Regions from separate parts of the Romboutsia sp. 1001285H_161024_C4 genome, predicted to be linked through region 1. Evidence: riboswitches for the same ligand, from Rfam matches in the RefSeq annotation. Region 1 holds a riboswitch; each other region holds the start of a gene.
The links. Region 1 has a riboswitch for cyclic di-GMP ahead of I1959_RS11160 (SpaA isopeptide-forming pilin-related protein). Riboswitches for the same ligand answer to the same signal wherever they lie in the genome.
Positions count from the first base shown of each region.

Region 2: another riboswitch for cyclic di-GMP. It lies ahead of I1959_RS08620 (NPCBM/NEW2 domain-containing protein); the one in region 1 lies ahead of I1959_RS11160 (SpaA isopeptide-forming pilin-related protein).
Region 3: another riboswitch for cyclic di-GMP. It lies ahead of I1959_RS03680 (cell wall-binding repeat-containing protein); the one in region 1 lies ahead of I1959_RS11160 (SpaA isopeptide-forming pilin-related protein).
Region 4: another riboswitch for cyclic di-GMP. It lies ahead of I1959_RS01295 (flagellar basal body protein); the one in region 1 lies ahead of I1959_RS11160 (SpaA isopeptide-forming pilin-related protein).

Region 1 is NZ_JADNAJ010000006.1:87,828-92,124, reverse strand. Features, by position in the region: gene I1959_RS11170 (B12-binding domain-containing radical SAM protein) at 1-419, shown strand, start outside; gene I1959_RS11165 (tetratricopeptide repeat protein) at 542-1,684, shown strand; cyclic di-GMP riboswitch class II at 1,781-1,863, shown strand; cyclic di-GMP riboswitch class II at 2,013-2,096, shown strand; cyclic di-GMP riboswitch class II at 2,246-2,329, shown strand; gene I1959_RS11160 (SpaA isopeptide-forming pilin-related protein) at 2,402-4,297, shown strand, end outside.
Region 2 is NZ_JADNAJ010000004.1:95,179-99,475, reverse strand. Features, by position in the region: gene I1959_RS08630 (vWA domain-containing protein) at 1-685, shown strand, start outside; gene I1959_RS08625 (SagB/ThcOx family dehydrogenase) at 1,002-1,760, opposite strand; cyclic di-GMP riboswitch class I at 2,019-2,105, shown strand; gene I1959_RS08620 (NPCBM/NEW2 domain-containing protein) at 2,316-4,297, shown strand, end outside.
Region 3 is NZ_JADNAJ010000002.1:25,224-29,520, reverse strand. Features, by position in the region: gene I1959_RS03680 (cell wall-binding repeat-containing protein) at 1-2,642, opposite strand, end outside; cyclic di-GMP riboswitch class II at 2,712-2,795, opposite strand; gene I1959_RS03675 (hypothetical protein) at 3,030-3,278, opposite strand; gene I1959_RS03670 (cell wall-binding repeat-containing protein) at 3,476-4,297, opposite strand, start outside.
Region 4 is NZ_JADNAJ010000001.1:244,266-248,562, reverse strand. Features, by position in the region: gene fliF (flagellar basal-body MS-ring/collar protein FliF) at 1-862, opposite strand, end outside; gene fliE (flagellar hook-basal body complex protein FliE) at 885-1,202, opposite strand; gene flgC (flagellar basal body rod protein FlgC) at 1,218-1,622, opposite strand; gene I1959_RS01295 (flagellar basal body protein) at 1,627-1,950, opposite strand; cyclic di-GMP riboswitch class I at 2,404-2,485, opposite strand; gene I1959_RS01290 (CDP-glycerol glycerophosphotransferase family protein) at 3,369-4,297, opposite strand, start outside.

The DNA.
Region 1 (4,297 bases):
TTGATGTAGCACAAGGTAAGAATCAATTATATAAAATATTATTAGATTTCTACAACGATAAGATAAATGATAAAAATGAATTATTTAATGATATATTAAAGTATGATTATATATCATTAGGTAAAACTTCAAATTTACCTCAAATATTCAATAAAGAAGATGTAGAAGATTTTAAAAATAGATGTCATATGTTCTTACAAAATGAAGATAACATATTAAAATATATACCACAGTTTGAAAATAAACCAGCTAAGCATATAATAAAATATGTTCATTTTGAACCATTTAGATTCGATATATTAAAGTTAAAAGAAGATATACATGCTGATATAAAAGAGATAAAAAATATAATTTTATTTGTCTATGATGATGATAACAAAGTTTTTGAAAAGTCAAAGTCATATAGTGTTAACATATAATATTAAATGCTAATTATTACATATTGGTATTATATATTATGAAAACATATCACATAAATTTTTAATGGGTATAAACATTAATAGATTAAAAATTATTATGTGAAGTTACAAAGGAGGAAAAAATGAAGTTTAAAATAGAAAAGTATTTATTAAAGAAAACAGAAGAATTATCTTTTATAACTATAAAACATGGTGGAGAATTTAACTTAGAAGGTTACACTATACCTAAGGGTGGATTAGATGTACCTATAAAAAATGAGGTATTAGTTAAAGGAATAAAAGAAAAGACAGCACAAGATAAGATAAATACAATGTCTATAGCAGATGCTATGATATATATAATGGGTATTGATAGCCAATTTAAGTATAATGAAGAATACAGAAAATTTTTAGATGCTTTTATCAAAAAAGTAAATATAAATATAAAAGAATATATGGGCTATATGTCTAAAAAATACTTTGATATTGGTGAGATAACTGATTCGTTAATATACTTAAAAGCTATGATAAGTATGTATCCAAATGACATAGATGGATTATATCATTATTCAATAGTTTGCCAGGAACTAGCAAAGCAGTATCAAAAAGATATGGACAAAGAAGCTATGAATAAGTTTTTATTAGAAGCCTTAGAAAAGTTGGAAATGGTTATACAATTAGATGAAAACTTTGCTTTAGCTTACTATCATTTAGGATACCATTACTACAATCAAGGTCAATATTTAAAGGCTAGAGTTATATGGGAAGAAGCACAAAAATTAGGGTTAGATGCAGACTTAATGGCAGAGGTTCAAGAAAATATAGGAAAGATGGACTTTAAAGTTCAATATGAAGAAGGTTATAATTTAGTATTCCAAGGAAAATGTGAAGAAGGACTAGAAAAATTATTACCTCTTGAACAAGATCATCCTGATTGGTGGAACTTATTATTTATGATAGGATTAGCTTATAAAAATATGGGTGAATTTGAAGAAGCTAAGAAATATTTTGAAAAAATACTTATAACTAAACCACATCAAGTAGATACAATGGTTGAACTAGGCCTTTGTGAAGCTAGTATGTTCAATATAGATAAAGCTATAGAACACTTTGAACAAGCAGCTAAAATAAAAGAAGATCCAGAAATATTATGCAATTTAGGGATGGCATATCTAAACAAAGGTGATATAGATGATGCTATATATTATATAGAAAGAGCTTATGAATTAGATCCACAAGATGAAATTACAGTGGCATGTTTAAGAGAACTTGATAAATATAGATAAAAAATAAGTTAAAATTTACTATAAAAAATCTAAAATTGACTTTAACTAAATTAAAGGGTATAATAAATCACTGAGATTATATAATTATATTCAAAAGTTAAAATTAGGAGCGAAGAAGTATACCTTGTATATGGGCACTTGAGGTATATGGAGTTAATAGTGCAACCGACTATTCAGATAATATTTAAATATTATTCGAATAGTCTTTTTTATTTTAAGATACAAGTTTATTGATAAGACATTAATGAAAATTAAATGAAAGCTAACAATTTTATATAGCATAAATGCGAACAAATTAAAATAATTAAAAGGACATAAATACATATAAGCTAAAAATAGGAATGAAGAAGTATACCTTGTATATGGGCACTTGAGGTATATGGAGTTAATAGTGCAACCGACTATTCAGATAATAAATCATTATTATCTTGAATAGTCTTTTTTATTTTAAAATAAAAGTTTATTGATAAGACATTAATGAAAATCAAATGAAAGCTAACAATTTTATATAGCATAAATGCACACAAAGCAAAATTATTAAAAGGGCATAAATACATATAAGCTAAAAATAGGAATGAAGAAGTATACCTTGTATATGGGCACTTGAGGTATATGGAGTTAATAGTGCAACCGACTATTCAGATAATAAATCATCATTATCTTGAATAGTCTTTTTTATTTTAAAATAAAAAGATTTAAAAAGGGTGGTGAAATTTATTGAAAAATAAATACAAGTTAGGAAAAAAAATAATATCGATACTTACGTCAGTACTAATGGTTATAAATGTGTTAATTAATACACATTTTGCGTATGCTGAAGAAGTTAAGACAGATAATCAAGGGGATACAATAGAAGTATCTATAACATGTGATAAAAAAGAGATTGAGCCTGGAGAAAAATTGAATTTTAAACTAGAGTATAAGTCTAAATATGGTCCAGGGAGTATAAAACCAGGTGATACTATAGAATTTGAAATGCCTAGTTGGCTTGAAAGATTTAGCTTTAAATTCCCCCCAGAGCATTTTAAAAGTGTACAAATGGAAGGTAATAAAGTAGTAGCAACTTTTGGGGATGATGTTTATGATGCAATAGGAGGATATGTTAATGTATCAGCATATGCAGATAAAACGGAAGAAGTAGATAATCAGAAGATAGAGGTATGGGTTGATGGAAAACCAGTTACTAGCATAGAAATAGCTATAAAACCATCTAATGAAACAGAGCCTATAATAGATAGACAGATTCTTAAAACTATAAATAATTATGACCATGTAGATTCAGATGGAAATACGGTAGGAAATATATATTATCCAGTACTAGGAAAAACTCAACAATATAGAGTATATGTTAATGAGAAATTTTCAAATATATCAAATGCAGTATTAACAGATAATATGCCTGAAGGAATGGAGCTTATACCAAGTTCTGTAAATGTAATTAAAATAGAAAGAGATAGCGCAGAAACAGATGTCACAGATAGCTTAAATATAAGCAAATCATCTAATAGGCTTAGTATAAACTTTGGAAATATTAAAGATAAATATATTGTAACTTATAAGACAAAGATTACTCAAAATTTGAGTTCTTATAAGAATACAGCAGTATTTAATAAAAGCGATGGTAAGTTAAATAGTACTGTTATATTAAAACAAAAAAATGAAGCAAAAGATGTTATAAGTAAGTATAGTTATACCTCTGCTAAAAATTCAGAAGGTAAAAATGTAGCATCTATGAACGAAAATGTAAGATATAGAATAGATATTAATGAAAATAGGTCAAATCTTAAAAATGTAACTTTAAATGACTTTACACCTAAAGGAATGGAACTTTTAAAGGACAGTATAAGTATAGGTAAATACAATAAAGATGAAAGCTTTGAGTGGGTAACAGATCAATTTAAAGATAAAATAAACACTAATAATGGAAATTTAACTATAAATTTTGGAAACGTAGATGATTACTATATTGTTTGTTACGACATGAAGATTACAAATGTTGAAGATTCATACTCAAATACTGCAAAGTTATCATACAATGGAACTAGAAATAGTGTTGATGATACGGTTAAATATGAATACAATGCAGGAGCTATAAATGCTCACAAATCTGTTGATAAGACTAAATTAGAAAAAGATGATGACCAAAGTGTTGTATATTCTATAAACTTTGAGAGTTTTGGTGTATTCCAAAAGGGATATATAGATTTAGTAGATAAATTAGATCCGAACGTAAAGATCGTAAAAGTTGAAGTTCCAGATGCTTTTTCTAGTAAAATAGATAAAGCAAATAATACAGTCAATATTATCAATGATAAGGGACAAATAAATTACAAAGAAAATTTAGAAGTAAAAATATATACTGATTTTAGCAATGTAAAAGATGGAACAACTGTATCAAATATAGCTAAAATAAATGGTAATCCAAGTAATAAAGTTGAAACTAAAAAGGGATATGCTTTTGAAGCTATTAAAGTTGATAGTGAAAATAAGGAAAGTAAGCTTAGTGGAGCTATATTTAATCTAAAAGATTCTAATAAGAAAGTTATAGGAAAATTAACTAGTGATGAGAATGGATTAATTAAATCAGATGTAGATAATGTAGGAACATATTAT
Region 2 (4,297 bases), on a different contig from region 1:
AGCTATTAATAATTCTCAAAAAGGTAAAATTCCAGAATACTTAGATGGTATGATATCATCACTTAAAAATAGTAAAGGTGAATTGCCTTGGAACTTATATCTTAATAGATTGATGGGAACAGTCGAAAGCAATAAAAAGAAGACTATAACAAGAAGAAATAGAAGACAGCCAAATAGATTAGATTTGAGGGGACAGTTGAGATCTCATAAAGCAGAGATAGCTGTCGCACTTGATATAAGTGGAAGTATTAGTGATGAAGAATTTAAACAAGCTATTAAGGAAGTACTTAATATAGTAAAAAATTATAACCATGAAATTACAATCATAGAATGTGATAATGAAATTAGACGTGTGTATAAAGTCAAATCTGTAAAAGATATAAAAGAAAGGCTTAAAAGAAGAGGATCAACTAAATTTAGCCCAGTTTTTGAATATGCTAATAATAAAAAAATTAATTTATTGGTATACTTTACTGATGGTAAAGGAGAAGACAGGCTACAAGTAATACCTAGAGGATATAAAATTTTATGGGTTATTTCAGGAAGAGGAGACAAACTTTCATTAAGAGAGCCTTATGGAGCAGTTAAAAAACTTAGCAAGGTTAAAATAAAAGATGATACATTAGATATGAGTGATGTTAGAAATGATGGATATTCAATGAATAACCAAGCTCCAATTTTATAAATTTATGTATTAAATTCTGGTTATTCTAATAACATAATAATAAAATTTCAATGAGAAATATAATTTCTAAAGGAGATAATAATATTATGAAAGAAGCAGAAAGATTATTAAATGAATAATTTGCGATTATTTTAAATATTTCTCCTGATGAAGTAACCTCATATATATTAAGTCAAATATCAAAATAAAGTACTTTATACTATACTTTATTTAAAAATATTAAAATTAAAAAATCTCAAAAAGTATCTTAATTTAAGATATTTTTGAGATTTTTACTTTAAAGTAATACAATTATATTAATAATTAAGCTAATTTATTAAAGTTTTTTACCTAAACAAGCCATATAAATTACAAACTCATTTTCTCCATCTAAATCTAACATATTATCAATTATATCCTGATCATATATTCCGATAGCACAAGTCCCGTAATTAAGAGATTCTGATGCTATGTAAAGATTCTGGCAAACATGTCCAATATCTATAAGTATTTTCTTATGAGCAGTTATACTAAATCTATGTTCACTTCTATATGGAATACAACTCCAAGCAAACACAACGGCACTTTTAGATACGAAACCTTGAACAAAAGGTTGGTTTGGAGTTGCTTTATCTATTTCATCATCTATATTGCTTAAAGTCTTTATAAATAAAAGTTTATGTTCTAAAGGTAAATATCTGTAAACTCCACTCTTTAAACCATCAACATTATTTATTATTAAATATGTTTCAAATGGGTGAGTGCAACCAGCAGAAGGTACAGTTCTTAAGGCACTAAATTTATCTTTTACAGTTTGGATTCCTTGAGTAGCCCATAGTAAATACGAAAGTTCAGATAAATTTATTTTTTCATCACTATATTTTCTTATACTTCTTCTATCATTTATACAATCTAGTACGTTAGGTTTAACTAAAATGTCTTTGCTTACAGGAGGTAACTCTATTAAATTAGAATTTGAATCATATTCTTTTTGGAAAGAAGGAGCGGGTATTCCTTTTTGTTTATCCGTTTTTATCTGTTTTAGTATTTCAAAATCAGCTTTGAAAAATTCTCTGTTTTGTGCAATTTTATCCATAGATGTCTCCTTATTAAAATGTATAAATTTTTACACTTATTATACCATATATATAAATATAAGTGGAAAAAGCCTAAATGGTAAAAATTTCATATTAGAAGCTTAATTACAGATAAAAATTAATAAATATTTTTGTGTAGTAATAATTAATATTTGCTTTAATAGAATATATTCAAAAATATATTAAAATTATTTTAAATTAAAAAAAACTATTTTAATTTATAAAAAATTATGTATAATTAATATAGATGACTAAAAATTACATATTAGCAAACCTAGAGAAATCTAGCGACGCAAAGCTAAAGGGGCTAAGGTAAAATTAGACTATGCCAGCCAGTTGCCAAAGAATTGATATTCTTTGTTTTTATAGAGTTATCTTATGATATAATTGTAAGATTGTTTTATAATGTTTACTTTAGATGGCAACTACCCTTTATAAAGGGTAGTTTTTTATTTAATAAAAACAACTATAGCTCTATAGCAAGACTATATTTTGAAATTTGGGGTAAAATATTTAGTTATTGTAAATTCATATAATATAAGAGGGAGAATATTATGAAGAAAAAGATAGCATCAATATTGGCCATATCTGTTATAGCAACAAACAGCACACCTGCTTTAAATGTTTTTGCTAACGAAGTAATAAAGGAAAAAGCATTAGCGATAGAGGAACAAGTTTCTAAAAGTATGACAGTTAGTGATTTTAAAATTAAGAACAATCCTAACTTCGCTAAGTATAATGAACTTTATAGAGTTGAGATACAGTCTATAACAAACAATGGAAGAAGTTACCCAGGAACTAAGATAGAAAATGCTATAGATGGAAAACTTAATACACATTGGGAAACATACACTAGAAATACAAATGAATTTAAAAATGAAGTAATTGTGGAGTTTAAAGATATAGCCGAGATAAATAGATTAGCTTATGCTACAAGACAAGACGGGGCTAAAGGTAAAGGATATCCTACTAGTGCAGAGATATATGTTTCAGAGAGTGAAATAGGTGAAGATTTTAAACTAGCAGGAAAAATAGAAGGAAGTAAAGTTACAGGTGGAATGGTTGAATTTAAATTTGATACTGTAAGAGCAAAGAGAGTTAAATTCAAATTCGTAGAAGCACATGACGAGTGGGCAAGTGCCGCAGAGTTTTGGTTCTATAAAGAGGATAGAATTCTAGATAAGATGGAAAGATTATTTACTAATGCAAACATGAATGAAGTAAGTAAAGAGTTTGCAACTCCTGAAGCATTAAACACTTTAGAGAAAGAAACTGAAGGACATCCATTCCGCGATAGCTTTAAAGAATATATAGATAATGCAAGACTTGTTCTAGAGAACAAAGAGGTTAACTTTATTGAAACTAAAGTATCTAAGTTATTAGGGTATGGAACTGAAAACCAAAAAGCTTATGATGACAAGTTTATGTTAGGTAAAGACCACATCGTTAATACACAAGTAAATGGTGGAACTTACTCTACAACAAAAATAGAATATATGTATGATGGTGACCCTAATACACATTGGGAAACAAACAGAAGCAATGGTAATGGTTTCACTAATGAAGTGGTATTCACTTTTGATGAAATAGAACAACTTGATAGAATAGCATTATTACCTAGAAGCGGAAATCAAAAAGGATTTCCTACTAAGTATGAAATATATGCTTCAGAAACTTCTCAAGGGGATACATTCAAATTAGTTTCTAGCGGTACTGCAGAAGTTACTAAAGACTTCATGCAATTTAAATTTAACCCAACAAACTTTAAGAGACTGAAGTTTGTATTTAAAGAGTGCCATGAAAATAGACCATTCATATCAGAAGCTAGGTTCTATAAAGAAGATGCTTTATCAGAGAAAATGGATAAACTATTTACAGACAGTAATAAGAATACAGTAAACCCTGATTTTGGGACTTTAGAGAAACTTACTGCTTTAGAGAATGAAGCGAAGGCACATCCTTTATACAGTAAGTTCAAAGAAGATTTAGATGATGCTAAACTTGTATTAGAAGGTAACGAGGTAACTTATGCAGATGCTAAAGTTTCGAAGTTTAAAGCTTTTGGAACTCCAGAGTTAGCAGAGTATGATAAGACTTATAAGATAGATAATAGTCATATAAAGAATATAACTACTAACGGTAGACATTGGTCAAATCAAACTATAGATAAAGCTATAGATGGTGATCCTAACACTAATTGGCATTCTGATGCTAGAAATAGCGAAACTCATACAAACGAAGTTATAATGACTTTAGACCAAATAAGAACTTTAGATAGAATAGTATATTATTCTCCGAGAGATAGAGGTTTCGCAGAGAAGTTCGATATCTATACTTCTAAGACTAGTGAAGGAGACACATTTACTAAAGTAACTAGTGGTAGTGCTTCAAGAACTGGAGACTCTATATCTATAAAGTTTAATCCAACTCAAGCTAGAAGAGTTAAGTTTGTTTATAAGCAAGGATATGAAGGTTGGGCTTTAGCGTCAGAGTTCGGATTATATAAACAAGACCAAACTCTAGATAAAATACAAAG
Region 3 (4,297 bases), on a different contig from region 1:
ATCTCCGTACCTTCTGGCATTGGATATTTTTCATTCTCTATATTCTGTTTTTTGAAAAACTCTGCAAATCCAAGTATATCTATATCTAGACCATCTAAATTAATTTTTCCACTTGATTCTGTAGATGTTTTTTCTAATACTCTATCACCTATATATTTTTCTAATATACCTTTATGACTCGTGTTAGATGTAGTGTAAGTGATACTACTTCTTTGATTACTTTGACCCATATGAGTCACAATATCTAATCCTTTTATAGTAACTTTAGCATCATTTTCTGTAGCCTTTTTTAAAACTATAGAATTTAATGTTCCAAAATCATCCTTTATAACATTTCCATTTATATTTTTTTGTTGATTTGTTATAGTATAATTTAATGACTCTATATCAGTAATATTTGGTATTGAAGCAACGCCTATTGAAGTCTTATCGATAATTTTTTGTTCTTCTTTTAATACTACTCCTGGATCATATTTTGATTCAATAAGAGGCTTTACATCTGGCTTTACAACATATACGTTTATATTACCAGGGTATTGATTTTTCGGTATTGTTAGTGAGTTTAACTTCTTGTGTTCTCTTGCATAGTCAACTTCAGCATTTACTATTCCAGGATTAACACTTCCATCTTCTAGGTTTCCATATAGCTCAAATCTTCCTAGTGCAATATCTTTACCTTCATTGTATCCACTATCTTCTGCTCCTGTTTCAATATATATAATTTGATCAACCACATCAGTAAAGTTTACAAAACCAGTATTTACTGTTCTTCCAGTTTCATCATAATATACCTTATCACCTAGAGCACTAAATTCTGTTGTTAAATTAGCTCCATCTAGCTTATATACATCATTCTCTCCTACTTGTTCTACATCTAAAACTGTTCTAGGATTTACAAATACACCATATTCAGTTATTTTATGAATATCCTTTTTAAATTCTATATTTTCTAGTTTTAATTCTTTATTCTCTTTATATTCTATTTCAATTGCTTCATTTTTGTTGTTACTGTCATCTTTTATAGCATCAGCATTTACTTTTATAGTACTACCTTGTTCTAATTTTTCGCTAAATAATACTACTAATTTATTTTCTTTTATATATGCTGTTTTCTCTATACTTGTTTTGCTAGTAGCATCGTTTTTTGATATTACGCTTATTTCTTTTGATATATCATCTACATTGCTATTTATATTTTCATTAAACTCTAATACTACTGCTTTTTCATTTGTATTTGATTTTAATACACGAGGCTTTGTTGTATCTTGTGGTGGTCTTGGAGTTGTACTTCCTCCGCCTCCTCCAGTTGATGGTGGGTTTGGTTTATTTCCTTCTAATACTGTATCACCTGCTGGTTTAAATCCTTCTATAGTTCCGTTGTTTTCAACTACAACTCCACTTCCTTCAACTACAATATTTTTTAATGTAGCATCTTTGTCTACAACAACAGTAGATCTACTAGCTTTAACAGTTATTTTTCCGCTATATTTTCCAAAGAATTTAACTTCTAAAAGCTTGTCACTATTTATAGTTAAATCCTGAGTTATTGTTGATGTTGGTCTAAATTCTATAACATCGTGATGATTAGCTTTCTTCAAAGCTTCTTCTAATTCAGCTACTGTCTTAACTACAAAAGTTTCTCTTATTTGAGTGTCTTTTAATGCTTTTTTAGAGTTTTCATTTATTCCTTGTCCTACTTGTACCATTTCTTTAACTTTTTTTCTAGCTATTGCATCTTCTTGTGCTGTATGTAATTTGTTTCCAAGTATTACAACTGGTGAATCTTTCTTAGCTGCTAATGGTCCAACTGCTAAAGCATCTACTAAATGATCTTCATTTCCCATTCCACTTTTAGCATAGAACACATTTTCAACTTCTACATCACTGTAGAACTTATCTATAACTTTTGCATTTGTTTCGTGTCTATCTTCTCCTGCTATTCTTTCTGCATTAGGTAGTTTGTTCATTACTTTATCGCTAACTACTCCACCTACTACATAAGATTTTTTTATTCCTTGAGATTTTATCCATTCTTCACTTTTTCCAAGGCTATCTGTAGATGATAGTATCACTGGCATATTTTTATCCCCTACTGCTGGTGCTACACTTATAGCATCTGGAAGTCCTTTATTTCCACTTACTACTGTTACTTCTTCTATATTTTTAGCTTTATCTATAGCTTTTGCTACTTCTAATGAAGTATCGTATCTATCTTCACCTTTTATTCTATCAACAGCTATGTTCATAGCTTTTAATTCTTCTACTACTTTTGGGCTTACTGAGTTTTCTCCACCTATTATATATACTTTTTCTGCTTTTAATCTAGCTAATTCAGCCTTTGTATCTTCCCCTAATGTGTCTTTTTTAGATAAAAGTATTGGTGCATCTTTTTGAGTTGCAAATGGTGTTGCACTAAGTGCATCTGCTACTTTACTAGAATTTACTATTACTACTTCTTTAGCACTTTTCCATCCTTCATTAGATACGGCTGTTGCTGTTTTGTATCTGTCATTCCCTGCTAACACTTTATCTTTAGTTGTATCTGCAAATGTTGGTGCTAATGTTGTAGATACTATACTAGCTGTTAACCCTATTGCTAATGCTTTTTTTGTTTTAATAAACTTTACTGCTTGTTTATTCATTTTTAATCTCCTTATTTTTATATTTTTTCATAAAAATAGACTAAAAATATTTCTAGATATACCCCTAGAATCAAATTTAGCCGGTTGCACTACTAACTCCATATAATCTAAGTGCCCATGTACAGATTATATTTCAACGTTTCTGCATATGATTCACAATAAATTTATTTTATTAATAAATAATTTTTATTCATATTCATTATATTTCATAATAATTTCGATATCAACCTATTTCAAGCGACATTTTCGCTTATTTTTCGACATTATTTATTTATTTTATTCGACTATTTCATTAATAATACTAAATATGTACCCCTAATTTTTATTTTAATGCTAATTAATTATATTACATTATACTCATTAAAAAAGAGCCCATTTAAGGCTCTTTTATTTAACGATATATTCATTTGTGCTTCCAAGTTCTCCATCATATCTACCAAGTTGCTTGACACATACTTTTTTTATACCATCTACATTATCAATCTCTAAAGTATCATAATCTATTCTTTTAGTTTCTACTTTCTTATCATTTACGTACACATGACTACTATCTGTAAAATTCTTTCCTTTTATAGTAGTTACCTTATCTCCAACTACTACATCATCTATCACTATTTCTTCTAATCCCAATTTCATGTTACTTGCTTTTGGATTATCTTTTTCTTCTAGGTAATACTTTTTCCCTCATTTAATTTTTCCTTATATAATCCCTTTTGTGTTACATTATTTAATTGAATATATTATATCATAACAGTTATTTAATTTATTGTTTAGGCTTTATAATAAAAAACCTACCTCTCATGAGGTAGGTTCTATCTATATTAACACTTTAATTATTTTACTATTTCAACTATCTTTTCTATTACAGTGTTTGCTATTCCTTGTCCTATTTGAACTATCTTCTTAACACCTGTTAACTTTAATTCAGCAGTTTCTTTTTGATCTACTGATAAGTTATTTGTAGCTAATACTATTGGAGCATTTTGGCTTCCTGCTAAAGGAGCTGCAGTTAAAGCATCTATTAAATGGCTCTTTCCTACTCCGTATCCATCTTTAGCTACAAATGCATTTGTAGTCTTATCATTATAGAACTTGTTTATAACAGCAGCGTTAGTTCCTTGTCTATCAGCTCCTGATAATCTTTCTACATTGTTTTTAACATCATCCATAGCGTCTAATTCAGCTTTAACTTCATCAGATACTGAACTAGTTCCACCAACTATTGTCATATCTCTCTTAGCCATAAATTCTTTAGCTTCTTTAGTTATAGCAGCTTTATTTGTTACTACTATTGGAGATTTTGTTTGTGCAGCATATGCGGCTATACTCATTGCATCTACTTCACCGTTTCCACCAACTACGAATGCAGGCTTTTCAGCTCCTGCTTTTTCTCCCTCTACAACTTTTTCAGCTATAGCTAAAGATGTAGCATATCTGTCATCTCCTGATATTCTTTCTACTTTTGTTCCTAATTTAGCTAATTTTGCTTCAGCTTCTTTAGATATTTGGCTCTCTCCACCTACTATGTATATAGTCTTTCCTGCTAATCCATTTATTCCAAGAACTCTTAACATTTCAGCTTCTACTTCAGGAGTTACTCCTGCTTTTTGAGATAATAATATTGGAGCTTTTTCTTTAGCTGCTAATGGTGATGC
Region 4 (4,297 bases), on a different contig from region 1:
TTTTTTCATTAGTGTCAAAATTCAAATCAGCATTAACAGTTGCTCTTACTTTTCCTACTCCAAATATAGGTTCAAGTAATCTAACTATATCTCTTTCTAATCCTTTATCTAGATCTCTTTCTGCCTTAGTTGCAATATCAATCCCATTAGAATTATCGCTAGAATTTGCTTTTCCATTTTCATCAAATATTCCTTCTGATAATAAGACCATATTTTGGTTGATTACCTCAACATTTTGTTTCGGTATATTTGGTGTACTTGCGGATACTAAAGATATTATAGATTTAACTTGTTCTTGACTTAATTGTTCTCCTACATTTAAATCTACATAAACGGCTGCTTTTCCAGGTATGCTCTCTTTAGCAAATACAGATTCTTCACCTTCTGTTATATGAACTCTTGCATCTTGTACTTGCGGAAAAGTTTTTATAGTTTTTTCTAGTTCACCTTGAATCATTCTTTGTTTTTTTACCTCAAATTCCTCATCTGTAAGACCTAACGATGATCCTTCATCCATAAGTTCAAATCCTTTAGAACCATTTGAAACTTTTCCAGATAGTTCAAGTCTTAACTTATCTACCTGATCTTTAGGTACATATATACTATCGCCCTCTATTTTCGTTTCAATTTTTTCTTTTTCTAGTTCTTTAGTTATAACAGATGCATCATTTGAATCTAAACCTGAGAAAAGAACATCATATTTATTATCATTTTTATACTTAATTCCAAATATTATAGCTAATATAATTGCAATCACTCCAACTATAATGGCTATTTTCTTTTCTTTTCTCATTTCCTTAAATTTTTCTTTTCTTGTTTTTATAAAATCTTTTATTTTTTCTATTATCTCTTTAAAATTCATCTATCTGCTCCTTATTAAGGAATTACAATTGCACTCTATTAATTTCTTGGTAAGCATCATATAACTTATTTCTAATCTCAATCATAAGTTGCACTGACATTTGAGATTCTTGTGCTGATAGCATAACATCATGCATAGAAACATCTTCACCTTTTATAAGCGCTTCTATCTTTTCATTTGAATTTATAATACTATCATTTACCTTACCTATAGCATTCTTTATAACATCTTCAAATTGCTTGTCTGGCTTTTCATTTCCTTTAACTTTATATGTAGTCTTATTATTAATAGCATTAGAGAATATATCAGAATTAATATTTATATTACTTATTCCTGTCATTTAACCACCTACTTTCTATCTACCTATCTCTAAAGCTTTAGATATCATATTTTTTTGAGCATTTAAAGTATCTACATTAGATTCATAAGCTCTCGATGCACTTATAAGATCTGACATTTCAGCTAATAAATCTACATTTGGATATTCTACATATCCATCTTTGTCTGCATCAGGATGATTCGGTTCATATATTTTTCTGAGAGGAGATTTATCTTCTTCAATCTTTTTTGTTTTAACTCCTAACATCCCTAATTTTTCATCATAATTTTCTTCAAAGGTAGCTACTTTTCTCCTATATGCTCCTCCATTTTTAGTTCTTGTAGTCTGCATATTAGCAACATTTGAAGATATTATATCCATTCTCATACGTTCTGCTGTCAGACCACTTGCACTAATTCTCATACCACTAAAAACACTCATTTATTTACCTCCCAGATATTATACTTTTTGTCATAGCGATTTTTATATTTGTAAGACTTACTAACGCATTATATTCTAATGTCGTAGCTGCTTGATTAACCTTCTCATGTTCAATATCAACGTTATTCCCATCTTCTCTGACCACAGATTCCTTATCAATCTTTAACTTTATACTAGGAATTTCTAGTTTATTCTTCAAAGTATCTTCGAAACTAACATACTTTCTTTTATACCCTGGAGTATTTATGTTAGCAATATTTTCTGCAATGGCATTACTCCTTAAATGTGTAGCATCTAATCCCATTTTCATTAAATTATAGATTTCCATATTACTCTCCTCCATTAATTTTATAAATCAAAAAACCACTCTCTAAAGAGTAATTTTGTATACTACATAGCATACTATCATTGCTAGAATTTGATTATTTTTTATATAAAATTAAATCAATATATTTATTATTTGTTTCCTTATATTTAATTTTTTTACTATTTTAATTATAAACTTTTACTTATTTTTTTCTATATAATTTATACTATTACATAATTTTTCCTATAATAAAAAATGTAAAATACATAATGAACTTTAATAATTTAATTGAATTATTAGATTTATTAAAATATTATTTCTTCAAAAAAAAATAACTCTAAAGAGAGTTATATAATATCAGCGTCGATAAATAGAGATGCATAATTTGGACACAAACAATCAAAATAATTTATATATTATTCATAATTCTCCAAAATTATAAACCTTATATATCGAAAACAAAAACACACAGTTTTTTGCAACTGGCTAGCATAGTTTCTACTTTAGCTCCTATAGTTTTGCGTCACTAGATTTCTCTAGCTTGCTATTTTGTTTTTCGTTCTTTTTTTACACTTTTCGACATTTTTTTCCATACACTAAATATTATAGTATAATTACCATTTAATCAAGTTTTTATTTGTATTTTCTTACTATTTTTTTTCAAACTAATATTAAAAATATATTTAAACTTATTGGTTAAATCGCAAAGTGTAATTTTATTTTATATTATACGGCTGATATAATTAGAACTTTATATTTTTTATTAAAATAATACAAATTATATATTAGATAACAAACTCTATAACACTAAAAATTTTTAACTTAAACATCCTTATTCAGATTAATTTATAAATATTATAAATTTAGATAATATTCCTATTTTTTTCAATTATGACTGTAGTTTTATTTATAAATTCAAAATATTAAAATTAGAAAATTTACTTTATTTATATCTATATTAGTTCCTAAAGATATTTTTGATATAAATATTGATTTAATACTCAATTATATTAATAAAATTTCTTATGATACTTATCTACCTTATTAATAAATCAAAGCTTATTATAGTAATAAAATGTATATTAAAGTTAGTTTTTACTTAGATAAATTTTATAACATTTGCAACATTAAAATTTATTCTTTCTTTAAAGAAAATTTAATATTGTGTTCATATAATATTATAAAAATTCATAATTTTGAAAAATGATTAAAGACTTTAGTAGTAATTTAACTACTTTTAATTTAGATTTATTTTATGAACTTATCGGGATATGTGTAAAACTATTAATTATTATAAATACTCTTATAGTTAAATTTATATACCTGTATTAATTAATACTTAATATTTTTAATAATAAAATACAAAAAGTCTTGTAAAAATAGTTACTTAATATAATAAGTTATTCATGACTTTTTGTATTTAATATCATTGTGAAATTTTAAAAATAATTATTTTCAATACACTGCTTTATATGTTTGTGAACTTGTTCTCCACAACTACCATCAATATTTGAAAGAACAGTATTTAGTGCATTAATTCTATTATCTTTTTTGTAATCTTTTTTATTGACTACTAAATCTATAAATTTATCTACAGTCATTTCATCTTCACCAACTATATAATTAGAAAATATATCAAATACTTTTTCATGATAGTATTCTCTGTTTAATTCTATGTCATATATTAAAACAGGTTTTCCTGTAGCCATATATTCAATTAATACAGAAGACCTATCTGTTATTAGTGCATCAGATATTTGAAAAGCTTCGTAATAACTAGGTGAATTATCAATAATTATATTTTCTGTATTTTTTGCTGAGCTTAATAACTCTTTATATCTTTTATAGCATTCTGGGGCTCTTGATTTAACATATGAAAGCTCTAGAGGGTGAGGTCTATATATTAATCCATAGTTTAAATCATTTCTAATTTTATTAAAGACTTCTTCAACTTCATCTAATACTTTATCTCTTCCATTTATAACTTTCATTAAGTTTGTAGTCCATAAAAATACCTTTTTACCTTTAAATTTATTTTTATAATATTCATTTGTAGTATTTGATTTTAGACTACTAACTAAAGCATCAAATTTAGGTGACCCAAGAGGCAATAATTTCTCTCTAGCTACCCCACTATATTCTGCAATGTCTGCAAATGCATAAGATTGTACAACAACTTTATCAAATTCTCTTGTTCCTATAAATGAGTAAAAATCTTTATAAAATGAAATTGGATAAGTACCTAATATTCCATAAGTAACATATACTAGCATATCTGTATATTTTTTTAAATTATAAGAAAAATAGTTGCTATCTACTCTAGTAGCATTATTATATTCATCATATTGATTGTGTATATATATAACAT